DNA from 3 places in the Streptomyces sp. NPDC090119 genome. Region 3 is predicted to be linked to each of the others. Evidence: riboswitches for the same ligand, from Rfam matches in the RefSeq annotation. Region 3 holds a riboswitch; each other region holds the start of a gene.

Evidence for each region. A riboswitch is a leader RNA that binds a small molecule or an ion and turns the genes downstream of it on or off. The one in region 3 is predicted to bind cyclic di-AMP.
Region 1: it holds a riboswitch for cyclic di-AMP, as region 3 does, so the genes downstream of both, ACIPPM_RS24530 (M23 family metallopeptidase) here and ACIPPM_RS26750 (transglycosylase family protein) in region 3, are expected to answer to the same signal.
Region 2: it holds a riboswitch for cyclic di-AMP, as region 3 does, so the genes downstream of both, ACIPPM_RS17260 (transglycosylase SLT domain-containing protein) here and ACIPPM_RS26750 (transglycosylase family protein) in region 3, are expected to answer to the same signal.

What each region holds. Positions count from the first base shown of each region.
Region 1 covers NZ_JBIVDK010000005.1:650,033-653,295, forward strand. The annotation lists gene ACIPPM_RS24515 (SCO4225 family membrane protein) at 1-133, opposite strand, end outside; gene ACIPPM_RS24520 (dihydrofolate reductase family protein) at 290-1,423, shown strand; tRNA gene ACIPPM_RS24525 (tRNA-Met) at 1,489-1,562, shown strand; cyclic di-AMP (ydaO/yuaA leader) riboswitch at 1,823-1,991, shown strand; gene ACIPPM_RS24530 (M23 family metallopeptidase) at 2,001-3,026, shown strand; gene ACIPPM_RS24535 (aldo/keto reductase) at 3,096-3,263, shown strand, end outside.
Region 2 covers NZ_JBIVDK010000003.1:962,966-966,228, reverse strand. The annotation lists gene ACIPPM_RS17270 (NAD(P)-binding domain-containing protein) at 1-304, shown strand, start outside; gene ACIPPM_RS17265 (HAD family hydrolase) at 370-1,197, shown strand; gene ACIPPM_RS17260 (transglycosylase SLT domain-containing protein) at 1,269-1,751, opposite strand; cyclic di-AMP (ydaO/yuaA leader) riboswitch at 1,755-1,990, opposite strand; gene ACIPPM_RS17255 (polyprenyl synthetase family protein) at 2,539-3,263, shown strand, end outside.
Region 3 covers NZ_JBIVDK010000006.1:455,521-458,783, forward strand. The annotation lists gene ACIPPM_RS26740 (cytochrome P450) at 1-119, shown strand, start outside; gene ACIPPM_RS26745 (transglycosylase family protein) at 243-1,289, shown strand; cyclic di-AMP (ydaO/yuaA leader) riboswitch at 1,492-1,670, shown strand; gene ACIPPM_RS26750 (transglycosylase family protein) at 1,675-2,376, shown strand; gene eno (phosphopyruvate hydratase) at 2,682-3,263, shown strand, end outside.

The DNA of each region.
Region 1 (3,263 bases), on a different contig from region 3:
CCAGTCCGAACTGGCCCTCGGGGAAGGCGAACATGGCCACGGCGGAGGCGGCGAGCACCGCGAGATAGCCCCGCGAGAGCCAGTTGCCGGTGGCGAGGGTGAAGAGGCGGCGGGGGCGGACGGCGTGCGGCATCGAGGTCTCCTTCTGTTCGGTGACCTCCACAGTGCGGCCGGGCCGCGCGCCCGGGGATGAGTAGCCGTACTCAACCGGCCTGGGCAGGGTGTACACCGGTACGGAGTACAAAGGGGCGCACGCCCGCAGAGCCAAGAGTCCGGAGAGAGCGCGTCGATGCCCTACCCCCATGTCCTGCTGTCCGCCGCCGTCTCGCTCGACGGGTACCTGGACGACACCGGCCCCGAGCGGCTGCTGCTGTCCAGCCCCGCCGATTTCGACCGGGTGGACGAGGTGCGGGCGTCGGTGGACGCGATCCTCGTGGGGGCCGGGACGATCCGGGCCGACAACCCCCGCCTCCTGGTCAACTCGCCCGAGCGGCGGGTCGCGCGCGTGGCCGGGGGGAAGGCGGAGTACCCGCTGAAGGTGACCGTGACCGGCTCCGGCGACCTCGACCCGGCCGCCAACTTCTGGCACACCGGCGGGGAGAAGGCCGTCTACACGACGGACGAGGGGGCGAAGCGCGCCGCGGGCCTCCTCGGGGACACCGCCGACGTCGTGCCGCTCGGCCCCGGCCTCGACTGGCGGGCGCTGCTGGCGCATCTGCACGACGTGCGCGGCGTACGGCGGCTGATGGTCGAGGGCGGCGGCACCGTGCACACCCAGCTCCTCCAGCAGGGCCTGGCCGACGAACTCCAGCTGGTCCTCGCCCCGCTCTTCGTCGGCGACCCGGCCGCCCCCCGCCTCTTCGGCCCCGGCGCCTACCAGGGCGGCCGACTGCGGCTGACCGACAGCCGCCGGATCGAGGACGTCGTCCTGATGCGCTACGAGCCCACCGCCCCCGGCACCGGCCCGCTGGACACCGCCGCCGACCGGCACTGGCTGCGCACCGCCTGCGAGCTGGCCGCGCTCTGCCCGCCGTCGGCCACGGCCTTCAGCGTCGGCGCGGTGGTCGTCGCGGCGGACGGCACCGAGCTGGCGCGCGGACACTCCCGTGAGGGCGGCGACCCGGTGGTCCACGCCGAGGAGGCGGCCCTCGCCAAGCTGGACCCCGCCGACCCACGGCTGCCCGGCGCCACCGTCTACAGCAGCCTGGAGCCCTGCGCCCACCGCGCCTCCCGGCCCGTACCGTGCGCCGGGCTGATCCTCGCGGCCGGGGTACGCCGGGTGGTCACCGCCTGGCGCGAGCCGGACACCTTCGTCACCGCGGCCGACGGCGCCGGAGTGCTCGGCGCCGGGGGCGTGGAGGTGGTGACCGTGCCCGAGTACGCCGCTCTCGCACAGTCGCCGAACGCTCACCTCGTGCTCTGAGGCCCACGTCACGGCAGCGTGTGTGCATCGGACCCCGCGGATGACGTATGCTTGAGACACAACGACGCGGGGTGGAGCAGCTCGGTAGCTCGCTGGGCTCATAACCCAGAGGTCGCAGGTTCAAATCCTGTCCCCGCTACTGAAGACTCAGGGCCGGAATCCAGTAAACGGATTCCGGCCCTGAGTGTTTTCCGGGACGGCTGGTGTTCGTGAGTCACCAGCAAAACTCCTGTGACTCCTGAAGCGTGGTCAACTCGCCCTGTTCGGGCCGTTCCTGACCGATACGCACCCCGCCAGATCGTCAAACGATCAAGCTGAACGGGCTTGGAATCCAGTGTGCGTGTCTATTAACGTTCGATAACGCAGTGCGGTCGTTACAGCCGTCAGCAGAGACGGCGCCGTGCGCACACGTCGAATCCCGCAAGGGAACCGGGGACCCACCATCATGGGGTGAATCGCGCCCCGATCCGCCGTGCACCACCCTCGGAGCACGTCGGGTTTACGCGCGTAGGAGACCTTCCTGCTCCGAACCCGTCAGCTAACCCGGTAGACGGAGGAGGGAAAGGAGTGCGCCCGCGTGGCGTCCAACCGGCCTGCCCCACAAGCCCCGTTCGCGCCGGACGCGAGTGAGCCCTTCGCCTATGGCGCCCCCCGTGCCGAGGACGGCGCGTGGGAGGAGTGGAACCCCACCGAGGAGTCCCTGCCAGCGGTACGCGGCCGTCACCGGGTGGCCAAGCAGCGCGGCGGCGGACTCGCCCGCAGCTCCACCGTCCTCGGCGTCGGCGTCATCGCCGCCGTCGGCGCGGGTGGCATGGCGAGCGCCAACACCGGCAAGCCGCCCGTGTCCATCGCCATGCCCGACCTGCCCTCCGTGGGCTCCCTGATCGACGGGCACCACGCGGAGGCGCCCGCCGCCTCCCTCGCCGGTGTCGCCACCGCCACGGCCACCGCCACCGACGACTCCACCGCCGACGCGGGCGAGGCGCTGCGCAGCCGGATCATGGCGCAGGCCGAGCGGCAGCAGAGCAAGGCCGACAGCCGGGCCACCGCGGCCGCCGTCGCCAAGGCCGACCAGCAGGCCGCCGAGGCCGCCGCCAAGGCCGCGAAGGAAGCCTCCGTGAAGGCCGCCGAGGCCAAGAAGAAGGCCGAGGCCGACGCGGAGAAGAAGGCCGAGGCGGCCCGACTGGCCACGCTGGCCAAGCAGTACACCCTGCCGACCTCCTCGTACACGATCACCTCGACCTTCGGGCAGGCCGGTTCGATGTGGTCCTCCGGGTACCACACCGGGCTCGACTTCGCCGCGCCCACCGGCACGCTGATCAAGGCGATCCACGGCGGCACCATCACCGAGGCCGGCTGGGCCGGGGCGTACGGCTACCGCACGATCCTCACCCTGGACGACGGCACCGAGCTCTGGTTCTGCCACCAGTCCTCGATCAGCGTCAGCGCCGGGCAGAAGGTCTCCACCGGCGAGGTCATCGGCCGCGTCGGCGCCACCGGCAACGTCACCGGGCCGCACCTCCACCTGGAGGTCCACCCCGACGGCCAGCCGACCGGCATCGACCCCGGCGCCTGGCTGCGCGGCAAGGGGCTCACTCCCTGAGCGGCACTCCCCCGAGCGAGTGACCCCGACCCGGAATGGACGGGGCCCGAGTGATCGTTGAGGAGAGACATGACTGCTTCTCCGCGCAAGCTCGGTTCCTCCACCCTCGAGGTCTTCCCGCTCGCCCTCGGCGGCAACGTCTTCGGCTGGACCGCCGACCGGGACACGTCCTTCGCCGTCCTCGACGCCTACCGCGCCGCGGGCGGCAACTTCATCGACACCGCCGACTCCTACTCG
Region 2 (3,263 bases), on a different contig from region 3:
CGTGCGTACCCACGGCGGGCGCACCGACCGGCTCACCGCCGACCACGTCATCGCGGCCACCGGCTATCGGGTCGACCTGGGCGCGCTGGACTTCCTCGGCCCCGGCCTGCGCACCGGCCTCGCGGCCACCCGGGGCGCCCCGCGCCTCGGCCCCGGCTACGTCTCCTCGCTGCCCGGCCTGTACTTCACCGGACTGCCCGCGGCGGCGTCGTACGGGCCGGTGATGCGCTTCGTGTGCGGTACGGAATTCGCCTCCCCGCGACTGGCGAAGCACCTGGCGGCGGCACACGGCGCGCGGAGCTGAGCGGGACGTCAACTCCGGTGCGCGCGGGGTGAGTCGGGGGGACCCGCGGTCCGTATTCTCTGATCATGGCCGCACCCCTCCTTCCCGCCCCGCTCTCCCGTCCCGCGCTCATCGCCACCGACCTGGACGGGACGCTGCTGCGCGGCGACGACACGGTCTCCGCCAGGTCGCTCGCCGCGCTCGCGGGGGCGGCCCGCGCCGGTGCCCGGCACCTGGTGGTCACGGGCCGTCCCGCGCCCCGCGTACGCCCCCTGCTGGCCGCGCTCGGCGGTGCGGGGCTCGCGGTGTGCGCGCAGGGCGCCCAGGTCTACGACGACGCCACCGGCACCCTGCTGTGGTCGGTCCAGCTCGACCGGGAGCTGGCCGAGACCGCGCTCGGCAAGATCGAGGCGGAGGTGGGCCAGGTGCACGCGGCCGTCGACCAGGACGGCGTGGACGGGCTCACCCTGATCGAGCCCGGCTACCGGATGCCGCACCCGACCCTGCCCGCCGTACGGGTGGAGCGGCGCGCGGAGCTGTGGCGCGCGCCGATCAGCAAGGTGCTGCTGCGCCACCCCGGCCTGTCCGACGACGAACTGGCGGCCACGGCCCGCGCGGTCGTCGGCTCGCTGGCCACGGTCACCATGTCGGGCCCCGGCACGGTCGAGCTGCAGCCGTGCGGGATCACCAAGGCGACCGGTCTCGCGCTGGCCGCCGAGCACCTGGGCCTCGCCCGCCGGGACACGGTGGCCTTCGGTGACATGCCGAACGACATCCCGATGTTCCAGTGGGCGGCGCACGGCGTCGCCATGGCGGGCGCCCACCCGGAGCTGAAGGCGGTGGCCGACGAGGTCACCCTCTCCAACGAGGACGACGGGGTGGCCGTCGTCCTGGAGCGGCTCTACGCCCCCTGACGCCGAGGCCCCCGCCGTACGCGCGAGGCGTGCGACGGGGGCGCGGTGCGAAGGCCGTGCGGCCGGTCCTTCTAGTACGGGCCGTTGACGTTGTCGATCGAGCCGTAGCGGTGGAACGCGTAGTTGCAGGCGGCGGTGATGTTGGCGACCGGGTTGTACGGGTCGAAGGAGGTGCCGGCCACGTGGTAGGTGGCGAAGGTGGGGTCGATCACCTGGAGCAGGCCCTTGGACGGGGTGCCCTTGATGGCGTTGATGTCCCAGTTGTTGATGGCCAGCGGGTTGCCCGAGGACTCGCGCATCACGTTGCGGTGGATGCCGTTGTAGGTGCCCGGGATGCCCTTCTCGGCCATGATCGCCAGGGACTGGCGGATCCAGCCGTCGAGGTTGTTCGGGTACACGGCGGAGGCGGCGGCGGGCTTGGCGGCCGGGGCGGCGGAGGCGCTGGTGGCGCCGATGAGGGGGAGCGCGAACATCGCGGCACCGGTACCGGTGACGGCGAGCGTGCGGACGATGCGCTTGGTGCGGGCACGGCGCGGCTGAGCAACAGCAGACATGTCGAAGTTCCTCTCCGTCGCCTGCGAGGTGAGCTGTCGGGTTCGGGCGGGGAGGTGCCCGGCCGCGTCGTCCCCGGTGCCCGTCGGACACCGGGGACGATTTCGGCTTCACCCCGAGCCGTTCCGGCGCGACATGGGTCGCACCGGTCCGGCGGCTTACCTGGGTCCCCCGCTCCTGCCGTACGAATGAGTTCGTGAGTGGGTGTGTCAGGCGCGGCAGGATTCGGCGTTCGCCTGACAGGGCGGGAACGTATGCGACCGCACATGTCCGGAACAAGTACCGGATTCACCCGAAGTACTAGTTGACCTTGATCTGTCCCAAATGGCCCACTTGATCCTTTGCGGTCGCCAATCCCCAACTTCCGTACCGGGCACGGTAAGAAGGGGGTGAGAGGCGGGTTCGTGGGGGTAGGTGCGAGGGGGTGGCCCGCGTGAGCCAACTCACGGAATCGCAAAATACGCAAAATCAGACATGGGGGATTATGTGGATTTGGGCCGTCTGTGGGTTTTAGGGAGTGTCGGTCCCCCGGGAGCGGAACCTCTGGGGCACTCCCGTTCGTTGGACCGGCATGCACCTCGGAGTGCCGGATCGTCCGACCGACTCCCCTCATATCGACTCTTGTCCGCCCATCCAGGACATGACGGACGAAAACCGATACCTCGTGAGCTGGACCGGTGGGTGCGATCGGTGATCCAAAGAGGACCGGATACGCTGACTTGACTGATGGCAGCGACCTATCGACAAGCCGTGAAGTCGCCAGCAGACACCAGCAGACAGGAGAACCTCGTGACCGTCGTCGGGCCGTTCGGGCTGAGCGTGCGGGACCAGGCACTGGAAGCCGATGTCCAGGCCGGACTGGCGGCTGTCGAGGCGGGCCTGCTAGAGGCCACCAAGAGCGAGGTCCCCTTCATCACCGGCTCCGCCCAGCATCTGGTGCGGGCCGGGGGCAAGCGGTTCCGTCCGCTGCTCGTGCTGCTGTCCGCCCAGTTCGGCGACCGGCACGCCCCGCGCATCGTGCCCTCCGCCGTCGTCGTCGAGCTGACCCACCTGGCCACGCTCTACCACGACGACGTCATGGACGAGGCGGCCGTGCGGCGCGGCGTGGACAGCGCCAACACCCGCTGGGGCAACTCCGTCGCGGTGCTCACCGGTGACTTCCTCTTCGCCCGCGCCACGCAGATACTCGCCGATCTCGGCCCCGAGGCCGTCCGCGTCCAGGCCCTCGCCTTCGAGCGCCTCGTCACCGGCCAGATACTGGAGACCGCGGGTCCCCAGGACGGCCGCGACCCCGTCGAGCACTACCTCGACGTGCTCTCCGGCAAGACCGGCTCCTTGGTCGCCGTGTCCTGCCGGTTCGGCGCCATGATGTCCGGCGCCGACGAGAGCGTCATCGACGTGCTCACCCAGTACGGCGAGCGCCTCGGTGTCGCCTTCCAGCTCGCCGACGACGTGCTGGACATCGCCTCCGACTCCGACGAGTCCGGCAAGACCCCCGGCACCGACCTGCGCGA
Region 3 (3,263 bases):
CGGCCGAACTCCGTTGGCGCGGCGGCCTGATCATGCGTGGACTGCGCACGCTGCCGGTGGAGTTCACACCGGTTGGTCCCAGTCGTGAAAGCACACATGACGGACGTTCAACTATGTGATCTTCACGTGATCTGTGCGGCATGAACTTGTGACAAGTGAACGTCTGACGCTACGTTCACCCATCAGTGTGGCGCCGAGCATCAGTTGCCACGCCGTACCGCTGTCGCACGAAAGGCAACCGCATGCTCTCCGGGAACGGTAGGCACCGTCGACCCCGCCAGGCTCCGGCGCTCCTCGTCGCGGCCGGCGTGACCACGTCCGCCATCGCCATCCCGCTCCTCGGGGCGGCGAGCGCGAACGCGGCCGACGGCACCACCTGGGACAAGGTCGCCGAGTGCGAGAGCGGCGGCTCCTGGAGCGCCGACACCGGCAACGGCTACTACGGCGGTCTCCAGATGTCCCAGGACGACTGGGACAAGTACGGCGGCACGCAGTACGCGGCCAGCGCCGACCAGGCCAGCCGTTCGCAGCAGATCTCGGTCGCCGAGAAGATCCTCGCCGATCAGGGCACCACCCACTGGGCCACCTGCGCCCTGCTCGCCGGACTGACCTCCGACTCCGCCTCGGTGGACGTCGACACGGGCGTCAGCGAGTCCCCGTCCGCGGACCAGGGCGGCTCGGACAGCGGTGCCGGTCAGTCGAGCGAGGCTCCCGACGCGGGCGCTTCGTCCGATGGTTCGGATTCGTCCGGACTGGGTGATTCGTCCCCGTCGTCCGACTCCTCTGATTCCTCCGGCTCCTCCGACTCCTCCGCCAAGGAGACCGGCAAGCCGTCCGCGAGCGCCGACGAGACGGCCGGTTCCGGTCACTCCGGCAAGGACACCGACACCTCCCGCTCCGGCGGCTCCGCGCCCGCCGCCTCCGACGGCGGCTACCAGGGCGGCGGTTCGGCCTCCAGTGCCCCTGCCGCCAAGGAGTCGGACGACTCGTGGGAGACCGGCGGCTCCTGGAGCCTCGTCGACACCGGCGACCTCGGCGGCGGCCGTCACCGGGGCGACACCGCCGACGAGAGCGTGACGGAAGGTCAGCACGCGGCGGTCACGGGCCGCCACGCCACCACCTCCCCGAGCGGCTACACCGTCCGCGACGGTGACACGCTCGGCTCCATCGCCGACTCCCTTGATGTGCCGGGCGGCTGGGAGGCCCTGTACGCCGCGAACAAGCAGGCCATCGGCTCCGACCCGAACCATGTCGATCCGGGCCAGACCCTCAAGGTGCCGGGCGAATAGGGCGAACAGGCAGCGCATGGCGGCATTTGACGCCCCGCTATCCTCTTATATGTCCTATTTGGCGAAAGTGTGGGATGACTCTCAGAAGACCTGATCGTTTTTGAAATTCGCCGCGAGGCGTGTCTACGGTCGTGATCGCTCGTCACCACGAGCACCCGTGGCCGCAACGCCGAATCCTGCCAGCGGCCGTCGGGGACAATCGTCGCGTCAAGCGCCGTAGGCAGGAGCGGGGGACCCAAGGTAGGTGCCCGAACCGGTGATTGACGCCGGGACGGGCTTGGGGTGGAGCCACGCCTTCCGGAAGTACCAGGGAGGGGTGGCCGGGCAACTCAACCGGCCCGAACCCGACAGCTCACCTCGCAGGCGTCGGTGAGGGGATCGATCCATGCTGTTCTCCAGCAAGGGCAAGCACCGTCGCCCGTCCAAGACCGTCCGTGTCCTCGCGCTCGCCGGTGTCGCCGGTGCGGCCGTCGCGGGCCCGGTGATGGCTTCGGGCAGCGCGTCCGCCGCCACCGGCTCCGAGTGGGACGCCGTCGCCCAGTGCGAGTCGGGCGGCAACTGGTCCATCAACACCGGCAACGGGTACTACGGCGGTCTGCAGTTCTCCGCCTCCACGTGGGCCGCGTACGGCGGTACGCAGTACGCCGCCACCGCCGACAAGGCGAGCAAGGAACAGCAGATCACCGTCGCCGAGAAGGTGCTCTCCGCCCAGGGCAAGGGCGCCTGGCCGGTCTGCGGCACGGGCCTGTCCAGCACGCCGTACAGCGGCTCGGCGGCCCCGGCGCCCTCCACGGACACCAAGACGGAGGACAAGGCCGCGGCCGACACCTCCGACCGCACCTCCGACGACCAGGCCGCGTCCCGCTCCACCGAGCGCCCGGACGCGAGCAAGACCGTCACCACCCCGACCGGTGACAAGGTCAAGAAGGGCGATGGCGAGTACAAGGTGGTCAAGGGCGACACGCTCAGCTCCATCGCCACGAAGCACAAGGTCGACGGCGGCTGGAAGAAGCTGTACGACCTGAACAAGGACATCGTCGAGAAGGCCGACTTCATCTTCCCCGGCCAGATGCTGCACCTGAAGTAACCGCGACCCGCTCACGGGGCCGGCCCCCAGCCCGATCGGCCCCTGAGCTTCCGGTCCTTCCACGGACCCCCGCCCCGGCGTGCTTCCCCCGCGCGCCGGGGCGGTGCGCGTTCCGCCCCCGGCCCGCCTGTTGCCCAGAACCCTTTGTTCCGGGCGTGAACAATGGGTACCGTCTCCCTGCACCACCCCGTCCGCGAGGCGGTCGGTCGATGGCCGGCACCCCTGGGACGGTTAGGCTCTAGACGCAAGGCATGCCATCCGGCGCGCCCCGCACTCATCGCGTCACATCCACGAAGGAGATGCTCGTGCCGTCCATCGACGTCGTCGTAGCTCGGGAAATCCTGGACTCCCGAGGCAACCCCACGGTCGAGGTCGAGGTCGGCCTCGACGACGGCAGCACGGGTCGTGCCGCCGTCCCGTCCGGCGCCTCCACCGGTGCCTTCGAGGCCATCGAGCTGCGTGACGGTGACCCGAACCGCTACCAGGGCAAGGGTGTCGAGAAGGCCGTCCTCGCCGTCATCGAGCAGATCGGCCCGGAGCTGGTCGGCTACGACGCCACCGAGCAGCGCCTGATCGACCAGGCCATGTTCGACCTGGACGCCACCGACAACAAGGGCTCGCTCGGCGCCAACGCCATCCTCGGCGTCTCCCTCGCCGTCGCCCACGCCGCCTCCGAGGCCAGCGACCTGCCGCTGTTCCGCTACCTGGGCGGCCCCAACGCGCACCTGCTCCCGGTGCCGATGATGAACATCCTGAACGGCGGCTCGCACGCCGACTCCAACGTGGACATCCAGGAGTTCATGATCGCGCCGATCGGCGCGGAGTCCTTCTCCGAGGCCGTCCGCTGGGGCGCCGAGGTCTACCACACCCTCAAGAAGGTCCTGAAG